2 regions of the Psychrilyobacter atlanticus DSM 19335 genome follow, and region 2 is predicted to be linked to the other one. Evidence: riboswitches for the same ligand, from Rfam matches in the RefSeq annotation. Region 2 holds a riboswitch; the other holds the start of a gene.

Region 1 (15,983 bases), 270 kb from region 2:
GTGATGTTATTGGTCAGATAATAGTTTCAGATGATAAAGAGATGATAAAGAATGCTATTAGAAAACACCTAGATAATGGTGCTGAAATGGTTATTTGTACCGGCGGGATGTCTGTGGATCCAGATGATCTAACACCTGCTTCTATAATAGAACTAGGAGGAGAATTAGTGAGTTATGGATCCCCTGTTCTTCCAGGTTCCATGTTTCTACTTTCATATTTAGATGAAATCCCAATCATGGGTCTTCCTGGCTGTGTGATGTATTGTAAAAAAACGGTATTTGATCTAGTATTACCTAGGGTTCTAAGCGGAGAAAAATTGAATATGGAAGACATTATGAGATATGGTCAAGGGGGGCTGTGTCAAAGTTGTGAAGTATGCAGATACCCAAATTGCAGTTTTGGAAAATAAGAGATAAGTCAACAACTTTAGTCTGTATAAATAGGCTTAAAGATAAAAATAAATAAAAAGGCGGGAAGATAATATGGAAATCAAAAGATATGAAACTAAGAAAAGAATGAGTAGGGCAGTGGTACACAATAATACAGTATATCTGTGCGGACAAGTGGCCAAAGATTCTACTAAAGGAATGAAGGAACAAACAATCACAACACTTGAAAAAATAGATGAATTACTAGCCAGCGTAGGAACAAACAAAGATAAGATATTATCTGCTACTATCTACGTTAAGGATATGTCATTATTTCAAGATATGAATGAAATCTGGGATAAATGGGTAAATGAAGGGTTTACTCCAGCCAGAGCATGTGTAGAAGCTAAAATGGCAAGAGAAGAGTTACTTGTAGAAGTTTCAGTTGTAGCAGCAGTATAAGATTGGAAGAAGGGATTTTACATCTCTTCTTCTTTTTTATTATATTAGAAATTATAAAAGCAAATCTAGTTAGAGATTTGCAATAAAGTAGTATTTAAAGTTAAAAGCTGTGTTTTAAGCACTGGATTATTAGAAAAACTGCATAAAAAAAAGACTTAAAAATTAAGTTAAGGTGATATATTTAATTTTTGAAATCTAAGGGGATACAGATCACTATATTTTTTATGATGAGATGATGTTAACTTTGGTTTAGAAAAATAATTAGAACAAGTTAAAGGGTTTCTTCCATAAAGTGTTTTTAAAGAGAAATTTAAATTTTTCTTTGAGATTACTTTTAATGTTACGGGTATAAAATCCATATTTTCCATTGCTTTAAAACCTCTAGGTTTAATATGAAGAATAAGGCTTCCAATAAATTTAAATAGTAAAAGAATTAGAAATATTTTTTCTTAAGTAACTACATCGATATATCAAGATGTAACTTCATTGTTCACAAATTTAATAATTCGATATTCAGCAATAACAGCTCTCATAAGATAACATCCAATATATTGAAGAGATTTAAGGTCGGTATTAAGAGGTTCACCTTCAATATTAAAAATAAATAAATTTTATAGCATATAAAGTGTTGTAAAGCAATCACTGTTGGGAGGGATTGAAATATTTTAATTATGATAAACTAGATTAGTTGAACTGTTAATTTATAAAAGAACAAGGAGGCTATTATGGGGAATTATATAATTATGATTTCAGTACTTATTGCAGGCTGGTACTTATTTTTACAAGCCCATAAAGATTTAGATGAATTTTATGGGCACGTAAAAGCAAAAAAGATGATTAAATTAATTGGGAGAAGAAAAACTCGTAAAGTATACATGTTAATCGGAATTTATTTGGTGCTAACATCACTATATATGTTTTTATTTCAAATACTTCTATCAGAATGAAAAGGTGATACGTTAAGAGGAAAAAAAGGAGCAGCAGAGGCTTTAGGAATAAGCGTTGCTGCTCTATATCGTAAAATAAAAAACAAGGCATATATATTTTTTTTATAAAAAATAATTATACTATATCTATTATTATAATAAAGAGTTGTAGGAGGAAAATTAAATGAAAAATGTCGGTTTAGTTTGCGAAGGCGGCGGGCTAAGAGGGATATATACCGCAGGAGTTTTAGATTATTTTATAGATCAGGATTTATATTTTTCATCTCTTGTAGGCGTTTCAGCGGGGGCATTATTTCCAGCAGCTTATATCTCTAAACAAAAAAAGCGTTCTTTGATGATAAAAAAAAGATATATGAACGACAAAAGATATATGAGTTTGAAAAACCTTATTATAAAAGGAAATTTATTTGATCCTGATTTTGCTCATTTTAAGATGGCTAAAGAATTAATACCACTGGATTATTCAACTTTTAAAAATTCAAAAATAGATTTTAAAATAGGAGCATTCAATTGTTTAACTGGGAAAACAGATTTTTTTTCTAAGGATAATTTATCAAGTTTTGATGAAATTATTACTGCACTTATAGCGTCGACCAGTCTACCCTTTTTATCAAAGAAAGTAAATATAAACAACCAAATTTATTTAGATGGAGGCATAGCAGATCCTATACCAATTAATGAATCAGTTAAAATTGGAAATAAAAAACATCTTATAATACTAACTCAAGGTAAAGGTTATATAAAAAAGACACTTAAATGCAAACCTTTAATAAATCTTTTTTATTCTAAACATCCAAGAGTAGCAAAAGCACTTATAAATCGTCATAAAATTTATAACGAAACTATGGAAACTATAGAAAAATTTGAAAATACAGGTGAAGCATACATTCTTAGACCTAGTAAAAATATTGAGGTGAAACGGTTAGAAAAAAATATTTCAAAGATAGAAGAATTATACAAATTAGGTTATGAAGATGCTAAAAATAATTCTAACGAAATACTTTCGTGGTTAAAAACTTAATTTTTGTCTGAAATCTTTGTTATAATACTTTATATTAAATTTATTTTAGGAGGTACATCATGAAAAATATAGATTTTGACTATCTATCTAAACTTTTTGTCGATTATGGTCTTAAGCTTCTATACGCTGTCATAATATGGATTATAGGGAAGTTTGTTATTAGTAAATTAATGTTATTAGTTGATAAAAAAATGGAGATTACTAAAACAGAGATAACTTTGAGAAAATTCTTACATTCTATTGTTAACACACTTTTATATACTTTTTTATTCATTGTAATAATTTCAACTTTAGGTATCCAAACGGCTTCATTTGTAGCAGTATTAGGTGCGGCTTCTTTAGCTATTGGTTTTGCCCTACAAGGAAGTTTAGCTAACTTCGCAGGAGGAGTATTAATTATCCTGTTTAAGCCTTACAAAATCGGTGATTTTATAGAAGCCAATGGAGTTAGCGGGATCGTAGTAGAAATTCAAATTTTTGCTACTCTTTTAAATACATTAGATAATAAGAGAATCGTTATCCCTAATGGGAAATTATCCAATGAAACCCTTATGAACTACTCTAAAAACTCAACAAGGAGGGTAGATATTACCTTTGGTGTAGGATATAATGACGATCTGGATAAAGCAAAAGCAGTACTAGTTGAAATAGCAAAATCCCAGGAAAAAATATTAAAAAGTTCAGATATTTTCGTAGAAATAATAGAGTATGCTGATTCATCGATAAATATTGTATATCGTGTTTGGTGTAACACACCTGATTATTGGGATGTTTATTTCCAGTCTATGAAAATGGCAAAGGTTGAATTTGATAAAGCAGGAATTTCCATCCCATATCCGCAAATGGATATTCATATGGATAAGTAAAAAAATATAAGAATAAATAAAAAATCAGGAGAAATACTCCTGATTTTTTATTTATTTTTTAAGGAAAGAATGACTATAACTTTTATGACTATATATCCTAATTTTTAATAAAATATCAAAATAATTCTTAAAAAAAATTAATTTTTTACTATTAATATGTTATTATAAATGAAAAATTAATTTAAAGGAGCTAAGTATGGACGATAAAGAGAAGTTTTTATTTTATAATTTATTAACAAATAAAGAAAAAGAAAGTTTGAAAATAAAAAACTATGAAAAAGGAGAGGTTTTAACTTATTTTGAAAATGTACATAAATTTTACTTTATTCTAGATGGGGAAGTTAGAATTTTTAAAAATCTTGATAAGATGTTACTAGCATCTGTTTCAATATTAACAGAAGGATACTTAGTTGGGTTATTAAGGTTTCTAACAGGAAAAGGAACAAATGATGAAGCAGTAGTCTTAAGTGAGACTTTAAAAGTGGTTGAAATAGAATATGATGTAGTTAAAAGATTAAAAAATGAGAGTATTGAATTCAATAGTTATTTAATCAATTTAGTTGTAAAACGTAGTATGGAAACTGTAAATGTTTTAACAATAAAAAATTTTTCTGGGATTAAAGGAATAATTGCTTATAATCTAATAAAATATTCGAAAGATGGTTACTTATATATTGAAAACTATGATGTGATCATTAAATATTTAAATATTAGTCATAATGGTTTTTATAGTACATTGAATAAGCTTGTTAAAGATAAATTAATAGAAAAATCAAAAAATAGTATAAAAATTTTGGATTTTCAAGGTCTTAAAGATATTTACACAGATTTCTTATATCAATGACTATTTAATTTTCGATAGCCTAAATAGCTTTGTGTTTTTCTAGGATCTCTTATATTAATAACTGAGGTTGTTCTATTAAAGCAATTATTCTAAAAATTTAATAAGTAGGATAAGTATTGCCTTGGTTGTATTATTATAATAAAGACGGTATTCATTGGGGCAGCTAGAGCATAAGAAAATTTTTTAGAAGGTCGAGATATTTTATGGAAATAATTGAGTATGCGGATTCAATATTAAACACTGTATACAGTGTTTGATGCAGTATTTTTTATTATTGGGATGTATATTTTCAATCTATGAAAATGGTAAAAGTTGAATTTTAGAAACTTCTAGTTTCAAAATCAAATCTATAAATGGATATTTATATGAATAATAAAAAATTATTAAAATTAAAGGAGCAAACTATGGACGAAAAAGAAAATTTTTTATTTTACAATTTATTAACAGACGAAGAAAAAGAAAGTTTAAAATTAAAAGTTTATGAAAAAGGCGAAATTTTAGTTTCTTTTGAAAATATACAAAAATATTATTTCATTCTAGATGGCAAAGTAAAACTTTTTAAAAATTTAGACAGATTAAAATTAATGGGGGTTTCAATATTATCTAAGGGATACATATTGGGGATATTGGTATTTTTAACAGGGGAAAGATCACCTGGTGACGCTATAGCTGCAACGGATATTGTAAAAGTGATAGAAATCGACCCTAATATAATTAAAAGATTAAAAGAAGAAAGTCTTGAATTTAATAGCTATTTACTTGATTTAGCTGTAAAACGTGGGATGGAAACTGTAGAGGCTTTAACAGTAAAAAATTTTTCTGGGATTAAAGGAATAATTGCTTACTATTTAATTAGATGTTCTGAAAATGGATATTTATACATAGAAAATTATGATGAAGTTATTGACTATTTAAATATTAGTCATAATGGTTTTTACAGTACGTTAAATAAGCTTGTTAAAGATAAATTAATAGAAAAATCAAAAAATAGTATAAAAATTTTAGATGCTCAAAAGCTTAAAGAACTTTATATGGATTTTTTAAATTAATAAAAATATATTTAAATAATTTATTGCAGTAGAAACATTTCAAAGATTTAGATACGCTCTGAATTATCTTATTTTCCTATTTTAACTGCAAATAAAAAAGCTTTCAGAATATAATTTTCTGAAAGCTTTTTTATTAATTATTTATCTCAATTATAAGATTTTTGGAAACTGGAAAGAATACCTCTATTCTGTGATGTTCTATTTTTTTTACACCCTTTACAAATTTTATTATAAGGGACTCCGCAAGAGTCTATCTCTGTTTCAAACACTCTTTTACATTTTAAACATTTTGTTTTTTTCTTTAATTTATTTTCCATAAATATCTCCCTTCATAAATTATCAAAATATACACTTAAGTGATCTTTATTTTTATATTTATAGATTATAATAAAATTTATTTCAAATATAACGACCTATAGTGATTGATTTTTTTATTAAAATGTGTAAGGTCATTTTGTTTGTTAAAAATGAGTATAAAAATATAAAAACTTTAATTATATCATAAATTTTAAAAAAAATAAATTTCAACGGTGAGTTTTAATTTTATTTTGATTTGTTATAATTATTTCCTAATAGAATATTAATTTATTTTAATTTTTCTAATAGGTACAATTTTAATGTTAAAACAATTATAAGGAGGAAAAAATGAAAAAAATATCAATTTTATTAGCAGCTTTAGTTATTACTGGAGTTTCTTATGGGGCACAACTAGAACTAAAAGGTGGATTTGAACCTTGGAGAGAAGGAAATAATTCATCTTCAAGTTTTGATCAAGGTGGAAGTTTAGGAGCAGAACTATTATTTAATGCAGAAAATAGCCCATTTGATTATGGTATAGGAATGGAGTGGAAATCTGAATTTTCTGGAGGAGAAAATAATGTATTAGCTGAAACAAAAAGTAATGCATTTCCTGTGTATTTAACTGGTAAATATGGAATAGGAGCAGATTTATTTTATTTAGTAGGGAGAGCTGGATGGGCTATGTACGATACTTCTGAATCTATTGATGGATTTTATGGAGCTGTAGGAGTTGGAAAACAATTTGGTCACATTACTGTAGAAGCACTTTATGAATCTATGGATTTAAGTGGAAGTTCTCATATGTATTCAGGTGATAGAGCTAACCTGGCATCAATCAAATTTGGTTATAAATTCGGCGAAAATAAGAGAGATGTAATCTCAAGAGAAAAAGAAGAGGCATTAAAAGCAGAGTATGAAAAACAACAAGCTGAGGAAACTGCTAAAATAGCTGCAGAAAATAAAACAAAGGAAGAAGCGGCTGCTTTAGAGACTGAAAATATTGCTAAAGAAAATGAAAGAACCGAAATCCTAAAAAAATATAATAACGTGATTGTTGCCGATGGTTATTCTATGGATAAAAACAAACCTATGAATGTCAATCAAGAATTTTTAGAAAATATTGCTAGTGATTTATCCGAAGAGTCTGGGACTCTTACAGTTAGGGCTTATACAGATAATACAGGATCAGAAGCAGCTAATTTAAGAATTTCTAAAAAAAGAGCAGATAAAGCTGCTGAAGCAATAAGAGAAGGAATCAATAATGAAAATATTGAAGTTATATCAGAAGGATTAGGAGAAACTAATTTTTTAACTGATAACTCTACTCTCAATAAAAGAAAAACTAATAGAAGAATAGAAGTTAATTTTATAGCTAAATAGTATAGGAGGAACAATGAAAAAAATAATATTAATAGTTTTATCTATTTTAACATTAGTAAGTTGTAATTCCAATTTAGATAAAGAAAAAAAATCAAGTATAAATATAACTGCAACTTACCGTGAGAGGATAGCGTTATTACCTGGAGCCAAAGTTATAGCAATACTAGAAGATGTTTCTAAAGCAGATGCACCTAGTATTGAAATAGCAAAACAAGAGATACCGGCAGGGAATTTACCTTATAAACTAACAATTGATTTTCCTGAAAAAGATATTATTCAAAACCATAGATACAACGTAAGAGTTAAGATTATGAAAGACGAAAAGTTACTTTTTACATCGACAGATTCATATGATCCTTTTAAAGAAGATGAAAAGGTAATTATATTGAAAAAAACAAAATAAATCATCAAATTTAAAACATAACGGAGGTAACAATGAAAACACTAATTGCTTATTCAAGTAAAACAGGAAACACCAAGAAGGTCGCGGAGTCTATTTTAAAGGCTTTTCCTAAAGGAGAAATTAGTGACATCAAAGATATAGATAATCTTGATTATGATCTTATTATTGTCGGGACATGGATTGATAAGGGGACCGCAGATGCAAAGGCTCTTAAATTCATAGAAACTATAAAAGAGAAAAAAATAGCTTATTTCTTTACATTGGGTGCTTATCCAAATTCTGATCATGCAAATGACTGCATAAAAAATATAGATAAATTGTTCCTGGATAATAAAAATACCCTCATTGGAAACTTCCACTGCCAGGGTGCAATTGATCCTAAATTAATTTCCTGGATGTCAGAGCTTCCGGCTGAAAATCCACTCTCAGCTAGCAAAGGGAATGTCCAAAGATGGAAAGAAGCTGCTAAACATCCAGATGAAAAAGATTTTGAAAATGCTTATAACTACTTTAAAATGTTAGTATAGTTTTTAAAGTTTAAAATCAATAAAATATCACTTAAAATTATTAAAAATACTATGATATATAATATTTAGGAATTTATACCTTAGTGTTTTAGTTGATGCAGTTTGTTTTTCAAATAGGAAGTTTTAGATAGATTACTAATTTAAATTATAACCCATGGAGTAGGATACTAAATAAAAGTATTTATTCCGTGGGTTTTTGATAAAGATTTAATACTACGAGTGTAAACAAAGTTAAAGTACATTGGGAAGTGCATTCTAAAAAATATTTAATTTATATCAGTATAGCGATAGGAAGAAAAGGAAAACAAAAATATAATTATAACATATAAATCATCAAAAAACAATCTCTATAGGTAGGGATAGAAAATAGAAAAATTGTTATTATAAATAAGATTAAATTACAAAATAAGGAGAGGATTTTTATTTATTTCAAAAATTATAATGGATTGAGGGGCGAAAGAAAAAAAACACTGTAAACTAATAAGTATTAAAAGTTGAAATTATGAAAGATAAAGAAAAATTTCCATTTTATAACTTATTAACCGTTGAAGAAAGGAAAAATTTTAAAGTAAAAATTTATAAAAAAAATGAAATTATAACTTTGATTGAAGAAGAAGAAAAATTTTATTTTATATTAGAAGGAGAAGCTAGATTTTTTAAAAATTTAGAAAAAATAAGGTTGGCTTCGGCTTCTATTCTTTCAGAAGGTTATATTATAGGAATAATGAAGTTTTTGAATGGAGTAGGGGCGGGAGATGCAGTAGTTACAACAAACACTTTAAAAGCTATAAAATTAGATGTTAACATGGTTAAAAGGTTGTTAGAGGAAAGTGTAAAGTTTAGTAATTATATTCTAAATATAACTTCTAAACGGTGGGTAGAAACTGTAGAAGTAATGACTATAAGGAGTTTTTCAGGGAACAAAGGAATTATAGCTTATTATTTAATAAAAAAGTCAAAAGAGGGATATATATATATTGAAAATTATAATGAAGTAATAAAAGGCTTAAACATCAGTGGGAATGGATTTTATTCTACTATAAATAAATTTTTAAAGGACGGCATAATTGAAAAATCTAAAAATAGCATAAAAATATTAAATTACGAAAGATTAAAGGAATTTTATATAGATTATTTACATTGATAGGCTTTTAGAATAAATTAAATGGATCTCTCAATCAAATATATTTTAAACTCATTGGCAAACCAAGGGAAATCTTGTGACGCAAAACTATAGGGCCTCTAAAATGGCAGCCAGTTACAGATCTTTTTTAGATCTGTATTTTTTTGAGATTTTGAACTGAATAAAGTTAGAAAGAGTTAAGTAAGAAGGGAAATATAATATATATTTTAAATTTATTTAGGAGGGAAATAGAAGTGAAAAGAAAGTTGCTTAAAATTATGTTATTTTTAATAACAACAGCGTATGCTTTAGGGGCAATAACTATAAATAAAGACGCAAGTATATCAGAATATATACCTGGAGAAGTTTTCACCTATACTATAAGGATAGAAAATAATGATTTTGTAGAAGTAAGAAATTTAACAGTAAATGATGATATGAGTAGTTTACCTCTTATAGAAAAATCTGTGTCTGTAGATGAAGGAATAGGCAGTAGCAGTAAAACTTATAGTTTTAATAATAAAAAATTTAATGCTTCAGATGTTACTGTGGGAGCAAATAGTTATATAGAATATACTTTGGAGGTTGAATTAGACATTGATGCTAATGGAGATATTACTAATATTTCTAAAGTCATGGGTGCAGGAATTTCTGAAAGTTCTAATGTAGTTGTAAAAGAATTAGATCAAGGTGCTGCCATTGGTTTAAGTAAAACTTCTCCAACAACTGAATATGACAATGGGGAGAAAATAGAATATAAGATTAAATTAACTAATAGCAGTAATAAAACAGTTAAAGATATTAAAATTTTAGATGATCTGTCTAGTTTGGGGTTTAGTAATGTAGATCTTGTAGTGTCTACCAGTGGTATAGGAACAGATTCAAAAGTTTCAGATGGTAACCTACCGAGTATGGAACTAGATATTCCAGATGCAATAATAGGACCAAATGGAAGCATAGTCTATACCCTTACTGGTACAGTTAATAATACTCAATCTTACCCTATTGTAAATAAAGCTAAAGCTACAATAGCTGGAACAGATAAAGTAGCTACAGTCACTCATACAAGGATACTTTATGATTATAGTATTTTTAAAAGTGTCAATAAATCAAAGTACACCTTAGGGGAACCGCTTATATATACTTTAAGACTAGAAAATAATAAAACAAACAAGGTAAAAGGTTTAGATATTACAGATCTTTTATCTACTATTGTAGCTAATACAACAGCAGGAAGTGATGGATTAGCCTTTGATATGTCTAATACTACCGTTAGTGCCAACGTAAGTTCAGGTTCTCACTCTGGTCTATCTAGTAACCCACTTAATGGAGATTTAGTAGCTACTTCAGCTGAGTTAGCTCCTAATGGATGGGTAGAGTATACTATTTCTGCTAAAATTAATAATAATATTATAGGAGAAATAAGAAATACAGCTACGATTATTGAAACTACTAGAGATAACAACACTAAAACTAGTAATGAAGTTGTTGTTGATCCTGGAAAAGCTAATATAGTAGTAACAAAAAAAGTAGATAAAACCAAGGATTACCTTCCAGAGGATAGTTTGACCTATACTATAAAAATAGAAAATAATGGTGGAGGATATGGAGAGGAATATATAGTCGAAGACCTTTTAAGCGAGGTTAAAACTTTACTAGCTAATGAAAATACAAATTATTTTGATTCTACTGACATTACTAGTGGAAATCCCTTTGGAATAGGAATTATTGAGCTTATATACATTGGAGATAATAGTAGCTCTAAAAACTATACTCTTGGTTCCCAACAAAGTAATAAAGATTTAACTGATAGGGTTTATATTGCACCTGGGGAATATTTGAAATATAAAATAATAATTCCGACTAATCCTAGTGCCATAGGAGATATAAATAATGAAGTAGTAGTAACTTCACCTAGTGGAGATAGTGATTTTCCTAAGACTGCTAATGCTATTACTACACCTAAGAAATTAGGAGAGGAAAGTGGAGTAGAAATCACTAAAAAAATTGATCCTATATCTCAAAAAGAATATAGACCTGGTGATGAAATAACTTATGATATTCTTGTGACAAATACTGATACAGCTCATTTCATCAATAATTTTAATCTGAAGGATACTATAACTAATATAGAAACGGATCTTTTAGATATTAATATTAATAGCCCTACCTATGGTCAAACTATTAGAGGCTCTGCCTTTGAAAGTTGGACACTTACAACAGTTGATCCTACTAGTTCAATTAATGGAACTAAACCAGGAACAGATATTGTAACAGATGCAGACATTAATATTAATTTAGATATTGCACCTGGTGAATCTATAAAATATCAATTAAAAGCTAAAATAAAAGAAAATGCAGTTGGAAAGATAGTTGATAATAATATCAATGGAGATAATGTTATTGAAAATGACGAAGGTGTGGTGATGTCTTCTCTTGAATTAGGAATTGTAAAAACTGTAAATAAAACAAATTATAGTCCCAATGAAGAGATGACCTATGAAGTTATTATTGAAAATACAGGAAATGGGTATGCTCAGAATATAGAAGTAGTAGATTTATTATCAGAAATTGTTTCTGATACAGGGGTAAAGGCTTATTCTAGTTGGGAGGTTACTTCAAAATTAGAAGGACTTTCCCCTGGAAGACCAGCTAGTGGGCATTCAGGAATTATAAGTGAACCATTGATGTCTCCTAATAATATAGATCCAGATAACCCTTATATGAAAACAGCACAAATAGGCCCCAATACAAAATTAACATATACAATTAAAGCCGTTATAAATTGTGAAGCTACTGGGAGAATACAAAATAAAGCAACGATAAATGGGTTATTAGTTGCTGATAAGGGTATTGTATCTAATCCATCGAATTTGACGGCTACAAAAACAGTGGATGTTAGAAATTATGCTTCTATTGATGGAAATGATATTTTAACATATACAATTACTTTAAATAATGTAAATGGTGGATATATAGAGCAAGTAGATATAAGAGATGATCTAACTAACATTGAAGTTGAATTGTTAAACGGAAATAAAATTACAGATATTTTCTCATCATATACTTTGGAAATTATCGACAGTGGAGGATGCAGCAGTACTAGTCCTTCTCCTAAAGGAGCTAAAGTATTTGATGGGATCTTAGATGAAACAACTAGTTTAAGTGGAAACCAAACAATTAAATATATTATTAAAGCTACCTTGAAAAAAGATTATCCAATAGATCATATACCCTATGGAGCAATAAAAAACACAGGAACTGTAACTCCTAAAAATGGTTCGACTATAAATATTGATGCTATAACCTTACCTAGGCAACCTAATTTAGCCATAGTAAAATCTACAACAAATCTTAAATTTTTTCCTGGTCAAATAGTTAATTATGATATTCGTGTAGATAATAATGGGAATGGATATGCTAATGATGCTCATGTCACTGATGTTTTTAATAATACCCAATTTGAATATTGGACTATAACAACTAAAACAGATGGAGATAAAGGAACAAGTGGATATAGAGGAAGTAATGCTGATGTTAATAATCGTATTCCAAGTGGTCAAAACACTCAAAATATTGATGTATTAACAGATATAAAACCTGGTGGATTTGTAGAATATCATATAGAAGCATTAGTGAAATCGACGGTTTTACCTAGCGAAATGATCTCAAATCTTGCTAATGTACACGACACTCAAAGTGGGAACGACTATTCTTCTTCTGTTGAGTTAGATGGTACAAACGATGGTCTATATATTACTAAAGTTGCTGATAAATTTAATTATATTCCAGGAGAACCTCTTGGTTATACTATAACAATTTTTAATACTACAAATGATCCAATAGATTTTAAAGCTTCAGGTTATACAGTTAGCGATAAATTTAGTGATATTAAAGTGGATTTAGCTAATGATGGGGTGAATCCCTATGTAGATATTTTTGCTGGAGATCCTTTTGACGAGATTAATTGGACAGGGGAAAATGGGACCGAAGGTAGTGGAGATATCAACGATCAACCAACGATTCCTGCAAATGGGAGCTATCAATACGATGTCAAAACACGAATTAGTAATCGTGTTTTACATGGAAAAATGGAAAATAAAGTTTTTCTAATCGATAACAACAACGATAAATTTGCAAAAGCTTCTGTAGAACTTAATGGAGGCGGAGATTATGGGGAATTGACTAGAACGGTTGATAAACAAGAATATATTCCTGGCCAAAACTTAACTTATACTATAGTAGTTCAAGGTGGTGCAAATGGATATGCAAATAATATAGACCTCTTGGAAGAAATTAGTAAAATTGAAGTTAAATTGATGGATGGTACTAGTGGACCTGTATTTGGAGATATAAATGGTATAGCCCCTAAATATACCTGGACATTAGATGTTGGTGCTACAAATTCGGGAACAAGTAATCCTTCTAAACCAGCTGATAATACAGATATAATTAATGAAATTCTAGATGTAGCTCCAGGAGATATGATTACCTATACTGTTACAGGTAGAATAAGACCCGATGCAAATGGAGACATAAGTTATAAAGGGCTCGTAACCAAGCAACACAGATATAATTTAGATATAAAAAAAACAACTGATATAGCAGCATATACACCTGGTGAAAATATGTCATTTATAATTGATATAGAAAATAATAGTAATGGAAATGCAGGGCAGATACCTATAAGAGATATTATATCTGATATTAAAGTTCCCCTTTCTGATGGAACTATTGGAGATGCTTTTGACCCATTGGCTTGGACTATTACAAGAGAAAAGTCAGGTGACTATATTGATTATGTAGATTTTGGGAGTACTCCAGATAATACAGATATCATAACTAAATTTGATTTGCCTATAAATACTAAAATAAAATATAAGATTACAGCTAAAGTTAACCCAAAAGCTATTGGGAACATTCTTAATACAGCATTTATTGATGGAGATCAAGTAGGAACTGGGATAGGAACTGCTAGACCAGGATTAGAAATTAGTAAAGAAATTAATAAATATTATGACAGAGATGGGAAGACTGAAATAACAGGAGGTTATAAGCCTGGAGGATATATTGAGTATTTATTAACTCTAAAAAATCAAGGAGATGGGGTTATAAATAATATTCCTTTAGGAGATCTCGTAAGTAAAATTAAAACAGACAGGATAGATGGAACAAACCTTAAAGCTTTTTCCAGATGGGATATTACAGAATCCCATACTGGAGGCTCTGTAACAGTTCCAGGACAGGGAGTCAATTACCCTATAAAAAATCAAGATTTACTTGAAACACCTGGAGATGGAGTTCATATGATAATAGACATAGCTTCTAAAAGTGAAATAATCTTTAAGATAAAAGCTAAAGTTGATGAAAGAGCCATAGGTGAGATAGAAAATATTGCAACTAGTGAAACCTCATCGAAGAAAAGTGGTATATCTAAGATGAAGGAGCAAGATATAACGATTAATAAAAAAGTTCTTGAAATAAACGGTACTGATAAGGATTTTGATAAGATAACTTATAAGCCGGGAGACGAAGTTAAGTATGTTATAAGGGTAGAGAATAAAGGAGACGGTATTTCCATAGGAAAAACTCCAAGTTTTAAAGATTTCTTAGAAGATGTAGTTGTTGAAACGCCTGGTGAACCTCATTTAAGCAAGCAAGCGTTTTCTAGTTGGAATGTTACTGCTAGTAAAAGAAATAGCCAAAGTATTACCATAGGAGACGGCAGTAACTACAATGATGGTAGGGATAATGTTACTACTTTAGGTGATTTTAAACCTATAAGCAATTTGAATATTAAAAATAATAATATATTTTTAGCACCTGGAGGTTGGATTGAATATGTAGTTACTGCGATAATTAGAGATGATGCTATGACCTCTATTACTAATAAGGGAACATATTTATCAAAGGAAAAAACTATTCATGATACTGCTGTATTAAGACCTTTAGCTCCTAAAATGGAAGTAGAGAAAAAAATTGTTTCTGTAGATGGGATTCCATGGACAACTGGGATGCATTATAAACCTGGAGGAGAAGTTATTTATGAGATTAAAGCTACTAATACAGGAGAATCTTTTGGGAATAATATTTTAGTAGTAGATACCTTAAGTTCTATAAGAAGTGATATTTCAGGAAACACTACAGATACAGCATTTGAATCTTGGGAAATTACAGAAGATAGTAAAACTAATGATCTTACATTTATTCACTCCTATGATAAAACAAAAGATCTTAATGTTAAAGTAGATATAGCACCTAATGATACTATAACATTTAATATTAAAGCAAAAATAAGAGATAACTTAATCGGGACTATACCTGGGAATTCTGTTGCTGTTAAAGATGGAACTATTGATTTAGATGAAGATACAACAGATGTAATTACTCCCAACCCTCCTAAACTTACTTATCATAAAGAGATTAGTAATGACGGAATTACTTATGGTACTGGTTATGTATATTATATTCCTTCAAATAGTCTTTATTATAAAATAATATTAGAAAATAAGGGGCTAGGATATGGTGTAAAGGTAAACACAAAAGATATTCTAAAAAACGTTATAGATGGTAAGGGTAATTCTGCATTTAGTAGTGTAAGCACTACAATCAAAATTACGGATAAAGCTGGTAACGAAACTTATAGTACTACAGATAACAAAACTGTTGTTTCAAATTTCCAAAATAATATC
Region 2 (15,983 bases):
AGGATCTGCACTGGATGCTGCTAAAATCATGTGGGTATACTATGAAAATCCAGAAACTAAATTTGAAGACCTTGTAGCAGGTAAATTTCCAACATTGAGAAAGAAAGCTAAATTTATAGCTATTCCTTCTACAAGTGGAACAGCTTCGGAGATAACTGCATTTTCTGTAATAACAGACACTGTAAATAAGATTAAATATCCATTGGTATCCTATGAGATTACACCAGATATTGCAATTTTAGATCCGATTATTCCTTCTAAAACTCCGGCTCATATAACTGCTAATACAGGGATGGATGTAATGACTCATGCTATTGAATCATATACTTCTAATGCTGCCACTTGTTATACTAAACCACTATCTATGGAATCAATTAAGATGGTTTTCGAAAGTCTTACATCTGCTTATAAAGATGGAAATGACATAAAAGCAAGAGAGGACATGCATAATGCGTCTACACTTTCAGGAATGGCTTTCACAAGTGCTTCTTTAGGAATAGTACATAGTATGGCACATAAGATTGGTGGAGAATTAGGAATAACTCATGGACTTGCAAATGCGGTATTATTACCATATGTTATAGAATATAATAGAAAATCTACAGATGGATTTAACGAAATAGAAAAAATGCTAGAAGTAGATGATATTGTAGCTACTATTAAAGAGATGAATAAAAAAGTAGGAATCCCTCTATCTTTAAAAGAGATAGATGAAGTTGATGTTTCGGAAGATAAATTTAAAGGGATACTTGAAAGAATGAGTGTAAATGCATTCAATGACCCTTGTACCCTTACAAATCCAAGAGATACATCTTCAGAAGATATTAAAGAGATCTATTTAGCAGCATATTATGGAACAACAGCTAAAAATATATAGAAAAATATTTTAATTCTAAAAGGAATTTAAATAAAAAGACTCTCAGATTTTTTCTGGGAGTCTTTTTCTGTTTTATTGTTATCTAGGAAATTATACCTGCAAGGGGCATAATGCTACTATTTTACTAAATAAATATAGGATTTTGAGATAAAGTTTATAAAATAAAAATTATAAAAACCTGAGTTGTGGTTATCTGGATGCAACGTCACGTTGCTTTTTTTATTAAATTCCCAATGGTTTCTAATATCTTGGTATTTTCTTCTAAAAAATATGGAATAGGGATAAGGTTTTTTTCTTTAAAATCTTGAAAGATCATATCAACAAACATACTCTCCTTATCTTTTCTGCCCTGCCAGAATGGATCGGAAGAATTTGGGAGGAGTCTGTTGATAATAATTTTATCGATATTAATTCCATATTCATCTAAAGTTTTAACTGCTCTTTTTGTTTCTAAGAAAGATAATTTTTCAGCATTCATAACAAAGTTAAAGGAGACCCTGGAAGGATCCATGAGAACCTTACTGATATCGGATATCCAACTATGTCTGGATTCTAAGATATTTAAAACCCTGTCATTACTAAATTTATTTTTCTTGTTAAACTTCATATTTTTTAACATGAGAATTTTTTTTCTTTTTTTTATGAGACTCTCCATCCATGTATTCATAGATGTAGGAAATGTAATCAGCCTCAAAGTGTGTCCTGTAGGAGCAGTGTCAAAAACTATATAATCATATTCTTTATTCTTCAAGATCAGCTGACTCATTTTTTCAAAGATAGCAGATTCATAGGCTCCAGGAGAGATACTGGCAGTGTCTAATTGTTTTTCTACCTCACATAAAATAACCGGACTCAGCATCTCACAACATTGTTTTTTTATCCTAGAGATGTATATATCGGATTCTTTTTCCCCATCGATCTCCAAAATATGTAAATTTTGAGAATAGGTGTAGAAATCTTCATTTCTTTTAGGAGGAATGTCAAAAAGATCTCTGGTTGAATGTGCCGGGTCTGTGGAAACTAATAAAACTTTATGTTTTTTAGAATATTTCCATGCCAGGGAGGAGGCACAGGTAGTTTTTCCAACTCCTCCCTTTCCTCCTACAAAAATTATCTTACTCATTGTTTCACCTCCCGTTTTTTTAGATTAATTATAGTGGACACTCTGTAACTTTTTCTTCCCAAACACTTTTTCTGTCGATCATCTTTTCTTCCCAAAGACCTAATTCTTCCCCTAAATATGGTAGTAATTCCAAGGTATAATAGTTAATTGGAAGTTCAATTCCTAAGTTTTCAGAAAAACAAATAAATAAAAATTCATCAATTTCATCTGTTAAAGCTTCTTCAATCTTATTTGTAGACATATGTTTATAGTTAAAGGCTCCCTGAAAAAATAATTTTATATCTTTTATTAATTTCATTTTATTTTTTATATTCATTTTTACATCCTTTTGAATCTCTAATTAAAACATTTGCTACTCGCTGTCATTTTCTATATCCAAAATTTCAGTTTTATCGGCAAAAGCTTTTTTAGCTTCGATAATAAGGATGATTGCTAGAATAAATAGAGCTACTGCAAATCCCAAGAGTATATAGTTGTTTAAATTAGCTTTAATAATAAGAGTTAATGCACTTAATGTGACAGCAAACATAAAGATCATAGGAAATAGTGCCATCCTGTATTCTTTACCCATTTTTTTCAACCATACAGCTATTGCTAAAAGAGCCAGAGCTGAAAGTAATTGATTTGCTGCCCCAAAAATTGGCCATATAGTTGTCCAACCGTTAAATCCTAGAAAACCACTTATTAAAACAGTTATAAGTGTAGCTGTATATTTGTTAGTCAATGGATTATCCTGAGATTTTATATCAGCTGCCATCTCTTGGAAGATAAAACGAGCCAGCCTTGTAGCTGTATCTAAAGATGTCAATGCAAATGCAGAGATAGCCAAAGCGGTAAAACTTTTTCCTATACTATAATCTACTCCAAAAGAAGTCATAAAAGTACCTAAACCATCGGAGAAAACATTGATAGGACCTCCTGCTCCTAAAAGACTAGTAAATTTACCTTTAGATAGATAAGCCACTGTTATTATAGCAATAACGGCTAATACTCCTTCAATCAGCATAGAACCATATCCAACAACTTTAATATCTTTTTCATTGTCTAATTGTTTAGATGTTGTTCCTGAACCTACAAGGGAATGGAATCCAGAAACTGCACCACAAGCTACAGTAACAAATAACATTGGAAATAAAAGCTTTCCATTGATATTAAATGAAGTAACAGCAGCCAGCTTAATAGTCGGTCTCATAATTAATATACCTACAAACCCACCGATTAACATTCCGTATAGTAAGAATGAATTTAAGTAATCTCTAGGCTGTAATAGGATCCATACAGGGGTAACTGAAGCTATAAATATATATCCAAGTAAGACAATCATCCAGACATTTTTACTCAGACTGATAGGGAAAACATTACCTAAAAATATACAACCTATAAGAGCAATTACACCGATTATACTACCAACAGCTAGACTAAACCCCTTTCTGTATACAAAGAAACCAAATCCAATAGCTAAAATTATAAACAACAGGGATGCAGTTGCAGCCTGGGGAACAGCGACAAATGTATTTGCAACGATATTAGTAAATGCCGCTACAACCAGGATAAGGGTAAGCCATGCAAATATTGCAAATAATTTTTTTCCTCTTGATCCCATTGAGATCCCGATAACTTCTCCCAGGGATTTTCCTTTATTTCTAATGGAAGCAAATAATGATCCCATATCATGTACTCCTCCAAAGAAAATACTTCCAACTATGATCCAAAGTAAAACTGGAACCCACCCGAATATAGCTGCTGCGATAGGACCTACAATTGGACCGGCACCGGCAATAGAAGAAAAATGGTGTCCAAGTAAAACAGGAGCTTTGGCTGGGACATAGTCTACACCATCACGCATAGTGTGAGCAGGGGTTTTCCTCGATGGATCGATCCCCCATTTTTTATAAAGATAATTTCCATAGACAGTATAAGCTACAATAAAAATAAGAATTGTAACAACTAATAACCATACAGAATTCATGAATTTCCTCCTTTAATCATTTAAAAAACTGTTAAAAAATACCATGTCTTTCTTTCCCATCTTGTTTGTAATAATCTCTTTATTAAATATATCTATATAGATTACTTTTGTATTGATCCAGCCCTTTATTCCAAATAAAAAACTTTTATGAAATTTAAATTTTTTTATACTATTCCTATCTGTATCTGAAAGGTGACCACCTATATAAACAAATGTGATCATACTGCTCATTTGATTTTCTTTTTCCCCCTTAAAAAAATTTAAATTTTTCATTATATACGTTTTTAAAGTATCAACATCCATTGAGAATTCATCTTCTGCAAATGTTTTACAAAGGACTGTTTCATTATTTGAAAATGAATCATAGACCATTTCTTTTGAAAGGATATATTTATTGGTTTCCTCTATATAAATACCTGAAAAATCATATTGGATTCCATCTAATATTTCATTTTTTTTTATATCAAAATTAGAGGAGAGTTTATCGATGATTCTTTCTGTTAAATCTTGGATTTTCAAATATATTCCTCCTAAAAATTATAGAACAGCTATTAAAAGCCTTATAGTTTCAATTATTCCATCTTTATGAGTTCTTTCATAGTGGTGACTGGAATCGACACTGGGACCTATACATGAAAAATTCACATCAAATCCCTGGGTAGCTGCAATGGATGCATCTGAACCATATCGGTTATGCACATCTACAGTATATTTTATCTGGTTTTCTTCACATAGATCCACTAATTTTTGTCTCAGTTTAAAATCATAGGGGGTTCTACTGTCTTTAGCTATAATATTAACTTTTCTTTCATCCCCATTGGAATAGTCAGAAACCAAACCTATATCCAGGGCAATAAACTGGTCTACATCCTCTGGCATTACAGATACACCATGGCCTAGTTCTTCATAGTTGGAAATATAAAAATAAACCTTATTTTTAGGTTTGATATTGTTATCCTTGAGGTATTTAATATAACTGAATAACTGGGCAATGCATACTTTATCATCTATATAACGAGATTTTAAAAATCCATTGTAGGTAAATATAGTTCTTGTATCAAAGGAAACAAAATCTCCGATGGATATTCCTAAATCTTCTGTTTCCTTTTTAGAAGCTGTAAATTCATCGATCCTCACCTCTACATTTTCCTGCTCCCTAACCAAGGTAGTAACTTCCTCACCATATGTATGCCTGGAAGATTTTATAGGTAGGAGAGATCCGCTGTAATTTCCTTTTTTAGAAGTATGGATAGTAAGGTTTTCTCCCTCGACACTGTTCCATGAAAATCCTCCGATATTGTTGATGATTAATTTACCGTTGGGCTTGATCTGTTTTACCATAGCTCCTAAAGTATCGATGTGAGCAGATATCATGGTAACTTCTCCCTTTTCCTCTCCATCCATTTGAGCGATTAGGGCTCCTTTTTTAGTGAGACAAGGAGTGAGGCCGAATTTTTTAAATTCCTCTTTACACCTTTCTATCCCATCATAAGTAAGCCCCCCGGGACTTGGAATCTCCATAAGTTCTGTTGTTAATTGCATAATATAATCCCAGTCAATTTTAATCATTGTATCCTCCTGATTTAGTTTTAGATTTTTTTATATCTTTTAAGATGTGGTGTCTGCTGCTTTTAACCACAAAATTTTTTATGTTTTTATTAGTTTCTATATCCTTAAAATGAAATAAGTGATTGTTAAAAAAACTTAAATGATTTTATCATATTTTTAAGTTAGGTGCAATTTATTGTTATGAAAGTTCGTATTTTGAGGGGTGAAATAGAAAAAAATGTTGTATAAATATGATTTTATTTAAATGTTTTTAATAAAAAAGTATTTCCTCTATTTTAATACCACATTTTTTGCAGTTTAGACAATTTTTTTGATAAAAAAAGCCCCAACAGGGGCTAAGGGGGCAAAATAAAGCTACTCCTTTAATTCACAATTAATTTTATGTTTTATGTGGGAGTCTGTATCTACCTGGATCAGTATGTGATTAAAATCATATTTTTTTAAGTTGTGTTTAATCTTACCAGTCATCTCCTCTATTTCCTTTAAAATTAAATTATTATTTTTTAAAACTATATGAAATGAGATAAAATTATATTTTGAGCTGGGTTTATAGATGTGTAAATCATGGTATTCAATGATGTTATCATCAATTTTAATGACTTTATCTAATTCCTCGGGAGAGATATCTGTAATATTCGTATCCATGAGGGATAAAAAACTTTTCTTTAATAATGGATAGGAATGACGCAGGATATAGAGTGAAAAAACAATAGTCAAAATAGAATCAATATAATAAATTCTAAAAAAATAAATAAAAATACCGGCTGTTACTACTCCTACCGAGATGAGTGCATCACTGAGCATGTGTAGATAAGCTGACTTAATGTTTGCATCCCTATGTTCGTGATGATGCTCATGGTGGGTATGGGTAGAGGTGTTCATAGTGTTTAGAAGATAAGCACTGATGCCGTTTGCAATTACTGCAATGGTTCCCACAATTATCATGTAGAGTGGTTCTATGATTTCCGGGTTGAAAAACCTATAGACTGCCTGATAGATCATATAGATCATCGTTATAGATAAAAATAGGGTATTTACAAAGGCTGCCATCATCTCAGATCGTAAAAATCCAAAGGTATATTTGAAGGTGGTCTGTTTCGTACCTAACTTTAATGCAATATAGGTGATAACTATGGCGATAACATCTCCGGCATTATGCAGTGCATCTGCTATTAATGCAAATGAATTTGAAATTATTCCGAATAAGATCTCGGAAAATATAATTATTAAGTTAAAGGTTATGATCCATAGTATTTTTTTCTCCCTCATCTTTTCCCCCTTTGAAACACATTTAACTTCTCAATCAAGATATACAGAGAAAGATAGAAATGACCTTTTAAATGGAGGGGAAAAAAATAAAAAAAGATGATTTCTATATTTTATAGAAATCATCTTTTTTATTTCTTTAATACAATGTTATATTGATAGTTTCAACAGCTTTGTATATTCCATAGTCTTTTGGATATTCTCCGGAAATTCTATAGGTATTTAAATCTATATATCCATTGCCGGGATCTTTAAAATTAACGGTATAAGTACCATTTATTTTGAATGAATCATTGGAGTTTGTTCTTTGATTGACAAGAATGATTTCTTTATTTATATAATCATAATTTCCTCCTGTAATTTTTAGATTTTTAGTGATTCCGCTACCACTGACGTCTATATCCATCATAGGGACATAACCTCCAGGACCATATGTGTTATATTTTATCTGAATAAGCCTATTCCTTGAGAGGAGAGATTGTGAGAGTTCTTCTCCACTATATAATGTTCCTAAATTAATTTCCGTAGTCTGCTTTATGATAACCTCATCGATATTTTTTATAAAGGTAAAATGCTGCAGACCTAATGGTAGATCCTGTCTTCCTGCTATTGGTCTATCAGGGATTCCTAGTCTAAAATACATTTCGGCTTGAATAACCTGTAATAATGGGCCGTTTAGTAAGTTTTCAGAGTCACTGCTACTTACTACCAGCTTTATAGGAACAATACCTTTTTTTATATCTCCATCTTTTTCAATTTTTATATAGTCAATTTTATATCCGTTATTAAAAATTCTACTGGTATTTGTTATATACCATCCTGTTTCATGATAATTGATCTGACTCTCATGTGAATCTATTTTCATAGATACCGAATATTCTTTTTTACCATTTAGGACTACTGCTTCATACCTTCGACTAAATGAAATACTAGTTACAACTAAGAATAACATTATAATTAGTCTCTTCATTATTTTCCTCCTCTCCCATAATTTTAAAAGTAATATTATCTATATAAGATTTATTGTGGATATCCAGTTTAAGAACATTCCTGTCGATTTCATATTTTTCCAAACCTTTATATACAACTTTTAAATCATAATTATAGGCTGTTATCTCTTCGAACATATAGAAACCATCCCAATCAACTTTGACCTCTTTGACAATTTTATTACCTTTTAAGAGCTGCACATAGGTATCCTTTAATAACGACATATTATTTGTAACTACCTCACCACTTATACTCATAATTCTTTTTACAGGAATATCCAATTTCAATCCTGCTCCGGACTTTCCATAGACATTGATTTGTTCGTCCTTAACTCTGTACATATGGTTTATTTTATACCGGGATAGATCTAAGGTAGTATAATCATAGTCGCTTACATTATCTATGAGATACTCACCTTTTTTATTGACAATGTATTTTTTACCATTGACCTTTATGAATCCTTCCATGGGTTCTTCTCCCGGATCCATAATACCGTTTCCATTATTATCTTTAAAAACCTTTCCATAGATCCAGCTGTTTTCAATATTGGTGGATTTGGTGTTGGCCAGTGGTTTTTCGAGGATAACTGTTTTTTCAATCCTTACTCCTACTGTAGAATGATCCTTACCGTCATCCCCGATCATATTAAACAGTCCGGTAATGCCGCTGTATAGGTCATATGAAATTTCAAGTCCTACTTCATACTTTTTATTCAGGTCCGTATTGGAAAACAAACTATATTCCAGTGGGGAATCAGAAGAGTAATTTTGTATCCTCAGGCCGACTTCTTTTTCATCTTTTCTATTATTTTTCCAGGTGTTGGAAGCTTCTAAAATAGCTGTCAATTCAGTAAATGACTTTGAAATTTTTAAATTCAATGTGGTTTTATTGATATCTCTGCCGTCATATTCCTCATAATCACTTCCAATCTCTATATAGGATCTGTCGAAATACCTTGTAGCCTGAACATCTAATTCATTTATCTTATAGAGATCGTAATATTCTTTCGTTGTTTCAAGGCGGTAGGAATAGTCTCCTATCCTGTTGTTTGCTCTGAGACTTATTTTTTTATAATAGTCTTCCAGTAGATATTCATAATCTCTGCTTTCAATGGTTATATCGTGCCCCAAAAGTTCACTTTTTATTTCTATAAATTTATTTATCTTTTCGGTTTTTAAGTTTTGCTGGTAGGTTGCCTTAGCAGTGGTTGGAAGTATCTTAGTTGATAACCTGCAGATTCCTATACCTTCAATAAATTTATTTTCATCTTTCGGGATGTATCTATTTGCCAGCTGGTGATATCCTCCCCCTACAGTAAGTCTGTTAGCAACACCATATAATAATCTGAGATCGAGCTGATCTTGATCGATGTCCCGGTTTTCTCCATAGTTAAACTGATAGTCCCATTGTCCTTTTTCCTGTATCTCGGCAAATGATTTTACCGTAATAAATTCTTCTGTATAGTTATTATTCTCATCATATATTCTTACTTTGAGATCTGTATCACTGGATACGTCTATATCTTTAAAAATATATTTCCCATTTTTAACTTTTTGATATTCATAAAGTCGATTATTTTTATACAACTCAACTATATTCCCATTGTTGCTATAACCTGTTATATCGGTTTTCCCATATTGTGTGGTAAATTTAGCAGATTTAAGACTTATTCCCCTTATTTCATGGTTGGACAGGTTGTCATTTTGAGTGTAGCTGTCCCCAAAGATTAGTTCTTTATTTTTTAAAAAAGGTAAAAATGATTTATCATATTTAAGATTCCAGGTATCCCAATCTACTCCATCGGTAAGATCCAATGAGGTGTTAAAATTTCCATATAATAATCTATTTGTATAATCAATTGACAGGGTATCGTTGTCGAAACCATTTCCCAAATCTGAATTTTCATAGTTAAGTTTTAACCTTCCTAGGGTAAATATTTTATTTTCTATAAATATTGTTCTGCCTCTCAGTTTTTTTGGTTTATTATTATTATTTTCCAGATTAGTTCTCTTATTGTATATAAGATTCATAGTTTCATATTTTAATTCAAAGTTCGGCTGTAATTCAAGGGTCAGTGAATTTTCATCGTATTTAACTTCTCCCAGAATTCCCAATATATCGGTGGATATATATATATCCTTGTTGATAGTCATAAGGTCTTCTTTTAAGAAATTTTGTTTATTATTATTAAATAAGATCGTCTGTTTATTCGTATCAACAATGATAAAATCGCTGCTGTTCACCTCTGCCTTAAGCAACCCATTATTATTTGTATATCCATTGCTTTCAATGACCGACAAGAATTTTGAAAAACTCAGATATATTTTATTGCTGTCTGATTTAATAACTTTAAAAAACCCCTGTTCATAGGATTTAACCTTAAGAGTTAAGGGGATTTCTTCATTGGAATAGGTAAGGCAGCTAAAAATAAATAAAGCCACAATTAAAATTCTTTTTTTCATCGATCTCTCCTTGTTACAATGTTTAAAATACCAGAGTGTAATTTTATTTGTTTATAAAATATAACTTGAATATAAATAATGGGATACTAGGTACCCCATTAAATTTTTATTGATATGTAGCCTTAACAATAAGTGTTCCATTAAAGTTTCCATCATCTACTTTTGTGAGATCTTGTTTTTCTAGAGTTACTGAGCTATTATTCGCATTGACAGATATTAAAAACTGTTCATTTTCATCACCATTCTTCATGGTAATATCCTTTGCGGTTATTGTCTGTAATGTAGTCTTATTGGTACTTGTAAATACAACATTGAGTACTTCTTCAGTACCATCATAGACAAGGTCTGTTACTTTTGCGTCACCCTGTCGAACTTCTATTGAACCTGTTGCCACAACATTTGCTGTAATTTTTACCTCTGTCGAAGCAGTGGCTTCTCCATAACTTATCGACCCCACAACCAGTAACGCTCCTAATAATAATTTTTTCATAAATTTTCCTCCTATTTTAAATTTTTAATGTTTTTATATGTTTCTTAGTGTCCCTGTCCAGTAAATCCACTTGAACAACCTTATTTTTTCCATTATACTTAAGGTCGTGATTTCCCTTTCTTCCAATAAAAAACTCATGATCGACTGTAGTCCCGTCATCCATTAGATATCTTGCTATGATCTTTAGTGACGTATTCCCCTTATTTTCTATGACTCCTTGGACGTGGGTATCATTAATTTTAAAGTCATTAATTTCGAGACTTTTATTTAATTTTCCCTTATTGGCATAGATGGCAGAGTTCAAATTTATCCTTATGGATATTCCCTTTGCATTTGAAGGTGTTATTTCATCGAGGGATAAATAACATCTATATTCACCATCTTGAAGGTCTTTAAAGTCTTCTATAAGTAATTTTATTGATTTAGTGTCATTGGGTTTTAAGTTTAGTATGGGAGGATAAAATTCTATATGATTCCCGATATAATAATCATCAGAACCAATATTAATAGGTTTGATTATGGATACTTTATATCTCTTTGGAGTATTGGTATCATTTTTTACCCTGATTTCCTTGAATACTTCTTGATTAACTAATTTAGCTTCGATTATCTTAGGTGATATTGATATGGCAAAGACATTGGCTGAGACAGTTAAACCTACTAATAGACTTACTATTATTTTTTTCATAAATGATTCCCCCTATTTAAGTTAGTTTTTTTAATTATTTTTTAATTGAAATTTAAGTTTTTACAAAAGATTGTAACATTTTTGTAAGAATAAAGCAATGATAAAATAATATAAAAATGTAATTATATTTTTTAATATAATTAAAGAAAAAATTACAGGGAGTAAAAAAAATATTTATATAACGTATTGACTTTATAGTCTATATTATATTTTTTTAGGTTTAAATTGGCTCTGAAAAAATGAATTTTTATTTGGTTAAAAAACATAAAATTGATTAAATAATCTTTTAAATATTGAATTGAATTTGATAATATAAGTTATTTAAAAATAAAAAAGATAAAGATCACTATAAAATTCATATGAAATGTAATATTTTTTAAATACATGTGTTTTTATGATATAATATATGAGATAACCATTAAAAACTAAGAGTTGATAGGAGAGATAAAATATGAAATTAGATAAGATTGAATATATAGATAGAAAAACAAATAAGATATTGGTTGAAAATGTCCCGGGAGAAAGTTTTTTAAAATTTTTATACCATAATCCATTTGGGAAACTACCTTTGGAATTGCTGGTAAAGAGAAAATGTTTGTCTTCTTTTTATGGGAAATTGATGGATCAAAAAACTTCAATCAATAAGATAGAAGATTTTGTGAGGGATAATCATATAGATATGAGTGAATCTCAAAAGAAAGTAGGAGAATTTACTTCATTTAATGATTTTTTTTACAGAAAGCTAAAGCCCAATGCAAGAAAAATAGAGGATGGATTGGTTTCTCCTGCTGATGGAAAGGCAATAGGATTTCAAGAGATCAATGATTGGGATAAATTCTTTGTGAAAGGGACTGAATTTTGTTTAGAAAAATATCTGAATAATAAAGAGTTGTGGGAAAAATACAGGGGTGGAAGTATGATAGTTGTAAGGTTAGCCCCTGCAGATTATCATAGATATCATTTTCCTGCTGCTGGAGAAATTGGCAGTAGAAATAAAATAGATGGATATTATTATTCTGTATCCCCCTATGCAATAAAAGATAATTTTGGAGTATTCTGTGAAAATAAGAGAGAATTGACTACACTGAAAACCAGTGAATATGGGGATATTTTGATTTCAGAGATAGGAGCTACCATGGTAGGAGGAATTGAACAGACCTATACTCCTAATAGCGATATAAAAAAAGGAGAGGAAAAGGGGTACTTTACCTTTGGTGGATCTTCGGTACTGTTGTTGTTTGAAAAAGGTAAGGTTAGGATAGATGATGATATTTTAAAGAATACAAAAAATGGCTATGAAACTAAGGTTTATATGGGTGAAAAAATAGGAGAATAAGATGTATTTTAAAAGGGGAGATCTGATAATCTATGGATTGATCATAGGGATTTTTTTGACTTTAGGCATGAATGTCCATAAAATTAAGGAAACTAAGGCAGAGAGAGCTGAAATATATGTAAATAATCAATTGAAATACACATATAAACTCCAAAAAGCAGAGAAGGAATTCTATGTTGATACAGATATTGGAGGAGTAGGAATAAAATTAAAAGATAATAAGATAAGGGTAACTTCTTCGTATTCACCGAGGAAGTTATGTGTCAAGCAGGGGTGGATAGAGAGATCTGGGCAGACTATTATAGGAGTTCCGGATAAACTTTTAATAAAGATAGTAGGAAAAGAAGAGGATGAGGTGGATTTTATCCTGCGATAGAGACTGTTTAAAATATAATGAAAAGAATGAGTTCTATAAAATATAGAATTCATTTTTTTTATTTCTAAATAATACATACATTTTTCATAAAAATCTTGAAAATATATATAGAAAATGTTATCCTATTAGGTGGAAAAATAAAAAATATCATTTTTGGCAAAGCAGAGGAAACTCTGTGACGCAAAACTAAAGGGCCTTTAAAATGGCAGCCAGTTGCAGATCTTACGAGATCTGTATTTTTTTATGAAAAAAAACAGTTGTTAGCTTATTTTTAGGTTGTTTAAGGAATTTTTAATTTTTAAAGAATAAAAAATATAATTTTTGGCAAAACAGGAGAAATCCTGTGACGCAAAACTAAAGGGCCTTTAAAATGGCAGCCAGTTGCAGATCTTACGGGATCTGTATTTTTTTATATAAAATAACGGTTGTTAGCTTATTTTTTAGGTTACATTAAGGATTTTTTAATCTTTGGAATTATGAATTTAAAATAGATATAGAATAAAATATTAAGTTTACTAGGGGAGAAGGAAAGATGAAGAAAATAGTTTTATTGTTTTTATTAGTTATATCAATGTCATTATGGGGGAAAGAGGTTAATGGAAACTACAGTAATTTTCTATACTATGAAGATGCGGTAAAAAGTGGAAGTGAGGTAAGGATAACCCCTGATGAAGGGTATAAAGTCGGTGCAGTCTGGTCACGGAATATGTTTGATTTAAATGAAGATTTTCATTTTGAATATGAGATATATTTGGGGAACAGGAAAACGATGAGTCTTAAAGATTATGAGACTCAATATCCCAACCGTAGTACGGATTCATCATATGTTGATGTAAATGGAAACATTGATATAGGAGCAGATGGAATGGCCTTTGCTTTTAAATCTTCGGATTATAAAGATATGAACTATGCTAGAAATGGACAAAATATAGGTTATGGTGGTAGAAACGACTTAGGAGGAAAATTTGAAAAATCCTTTGGAGTTAAATTTGATACTTATACAAATCCTAATTATGACCCACAATGCCCTAGTGATATAATGGGGGATTTAATAAAGGACCATATTGCTTTTATAGCTGAGGGAGAAATTGGAACTACTAGAAATTCTGGAATTAAAGGTGGAACATCTTATAAAGAAATAGATGAAATGGAAGATGGAGAGTGGCATAAGGTTACCTTTGATTGGGATGCTTCGTCTAAAACATTTAAATATACTTTTAGGGATGGAATAAAAACTTATACAGATACTTACTTTGGAGATATTGTAGGGGAATATTTAGGAGGGAGATACGTTTATTTTGGATTTACTTCATCAACAGGGCAATGGATGAATGAACATAAATTTCGTAACCCTATAGTCAGAGGAACTATACCGACAAATGATTATAAATTAGACATAAAGAAAGAGGTTGTTAGTGGAAATAACTATAAATTAGGAGATACCGTTAAATATAAAATAACAATAACAAATACAGGGGGGGAAACTCTTACCAATATCAAATTGAAGGATGGTATAGATATATCAGATAATGCAGGAGAATCTGATATCGGACTTGTACAAAGCACATGGGACGAACTTAAAGCTGGTCAGAGTGTTGTAACATATGGAACTAAAACAGTTCTTGATTCGAGTATAGAAGGAAGTATAACACAAGGCGATATAGATAAAGGGAGTATAGTAAGAACTGCAGCGGTAGAGGCGACAAAAAAAGGCAGCGACCCTAAAGAATATCTTTATGCAGCTGCAGAAGCAACAGTATACGCAAATATAGTTGAGGGATTGGAAGTAACTAAAAGAATAGATCATATAAAGGATGGAGAAGACTATACAAAGACAAAAGAAAACTATACAAAAGCAGGAGATATAATTGTATATAAATTCAGTATAACCAATACGGGAACTCAAACATTAAAAGATGTATCTATCTCAGATTTAAAGGTACCAGGTGTTCAATTGGACAAAACAATACTTTTACCACCAAAACAGGGAGAAGAAGATGGAGAAATAGCTATAGGAACTGGAGAATATATAGTAACTCAAGATGATGTGGATAATGGAAAGGTAATAAATACTGCAAACTTTAGAGCTGTAAAACCAGATGGAAACGTAATAGGAAAGAGTGCGACAGCTATAGCTACTGGAATTCCAGCAACGTATAAGTTTAAAGTAAGTAATACACCAACGATCACAGATAAAGATGATAAATCAGTTGTTACTGAATATAGCAAAGTAGGAGATGTTGTAACTTATACAGTGACACTAGAAAATACTGGTACAGGTACTTTAAAAGATATTAAGATTACAGATAAAGACAATACAGGTGGGATTAAATTAATTGATCCAACAAAAACAGTATTGTTACCGGGAGAAAAAGCAGTAGCAGAAGTAACACATACAGTAACGCAAGATGATTTAAATGCTGGAACGATAGTATATCCTGCGACATTTAATGCGAATACTATTGACAGTAAAGTATTAACACCTATAACAGAACCAGCAACAGTAAAGGGTTTATCTATTATAAATTTATTAGTAGAAAAAACAGTAACAGATGCAAATACGAATGATGTAGCCGAAGCAGATGAGAAATTAACATATGCAATAAAGGTAACGAATAATTCAAGTGTAAAAGTAGTAGGCGCAGTATTAACAGACCTATTAGACTCAAAGTTCTTTGATGGACAGACAGCGACGAATTTAGTAGGAGCAACAGGAAACATAAAAACCGGAGTAACATTACCGGAAATAGAAGCAGGAAAATCAGTAACAGTAAGTTTTGAATTGAAAGCAATATATCCATTAAATACAGTACCGGGAGAAACAATAGATAATATGG

The links. A riboswitch is a leader RNA that binds a small molecule or an ion and turns the genes downstream of it on or off. The one in region 2 is predicted to bind cyclic di-GMP.
Region 1: another riboswitch for cyclic di-GMP. It lies ahead of K337_RS0115130 (DUF11 domain-containing protein); the one in region 2 lies ahead of K337_RS20130 (DUF7507 domain-containing protein).

The regions. Positions count from the first base shown of each region.
Region 1 covers NZ_KE384548.1:696,478-712,460, reverse strand. The annotation lists gene K337_RS0115195 (molybdopterin-binding protein) at 1-410, shown strand, start outside; gene K337_RS0115190 (RidA family protein) at 484-831, shown strand; gene K337_RS0115180 (hypothetical protein) at 1,557-1,778, shown strand; gene K337_RS0115175 (patatin-like phospholipase family protein) at 1,942-2,799, shown strand; gene K337_RS0115170 (mechanosensitive ion channel family protein) at 2,859-3,665, shown strand; gene K337_RS0115165 (Crp/Fnr family transcriptional regulator) at 3,862-4,509, shown strand; gene K337_RS0115160 (Crp/Fnr family transcriptional regulator) at 4,914-5,558, shown strand; gene K337_RS19405 (OmpA family protein) at 6,204-7,238, shown strand; gene K337_RS18750 (YbaY family lipoprotein) at 7,252-7,641, shown strand; gene K337_RS0115140 (flavodoxin family protein) at 7,674-8,168, shown strand; gene K337_RS0115135 (Crp/Fnr family transcriptional regulator) at 8,671-9,312, shown strand; cyclic di-GMP riboswitch class I at 9,359-9,434, shown strand; gene K337_RS0115130 (DUF11 domain-containing protein) at 9,546-15,983, shown strand, end outside.
Region 2 covers NZ_KE384548.1:965,028-981,010, reverse strand. The annotation lists gene K337_RS0116535 (iron-containing alcohol dehydrogenase) at 1-877, shown strand, start outside; gene K337_RS18925 (ArsA family ATPase) at 1,083-2,000, opposite strand; gene K337_RS18920 (DUF7990 family protein) at 2,029-2,316, opposite strand; gene K337_RS18915 (carbon starvation CstA family protein) at 2,353-3,969, opposite strand; gene K337_RS19460 (DUF8052 family protein) at 3,982-4,488, opposite strand; gene K337_RS0116510 (M42 family metallopeptidase) at 4,507-5,535, opposite strand; gene K337_RS18905 (cation diffusion facilitator family transporter) at 5,893-6,807, opposite strand; gene K337_RS0116500 (hypothetical protein) at 6,944-7,774, opposite strand; gene K337_RS0116495 (fimbria/pilus outer membrane usher protein) at 7,734-10,256, opposite strand; gene K337_RS0116490 (hypothetical protein) at 10,363-10,746, opposite strand; gene K337_RS0116485 (fimbrial biogenesis chaperone) at 10,763-11,434, opposite strand; gene K337_RS0116480 (phosphatidylserine decarboxylase) at 11,886-12,770, shown strand; gene K337_RS0116475 (NusG domain II-containing protein) at 12,772-13,146, shown strand; cyclic di-GMP riboswitch class I at 13,292-13,367, shown strand; cyclic di-GMP riboswitch class I at 13,460-13,535, shown strand; partial or broken gene K337_RS20130 (DUF7507 domain-containing protein) at 13,679-15,983, shown strand, end outside.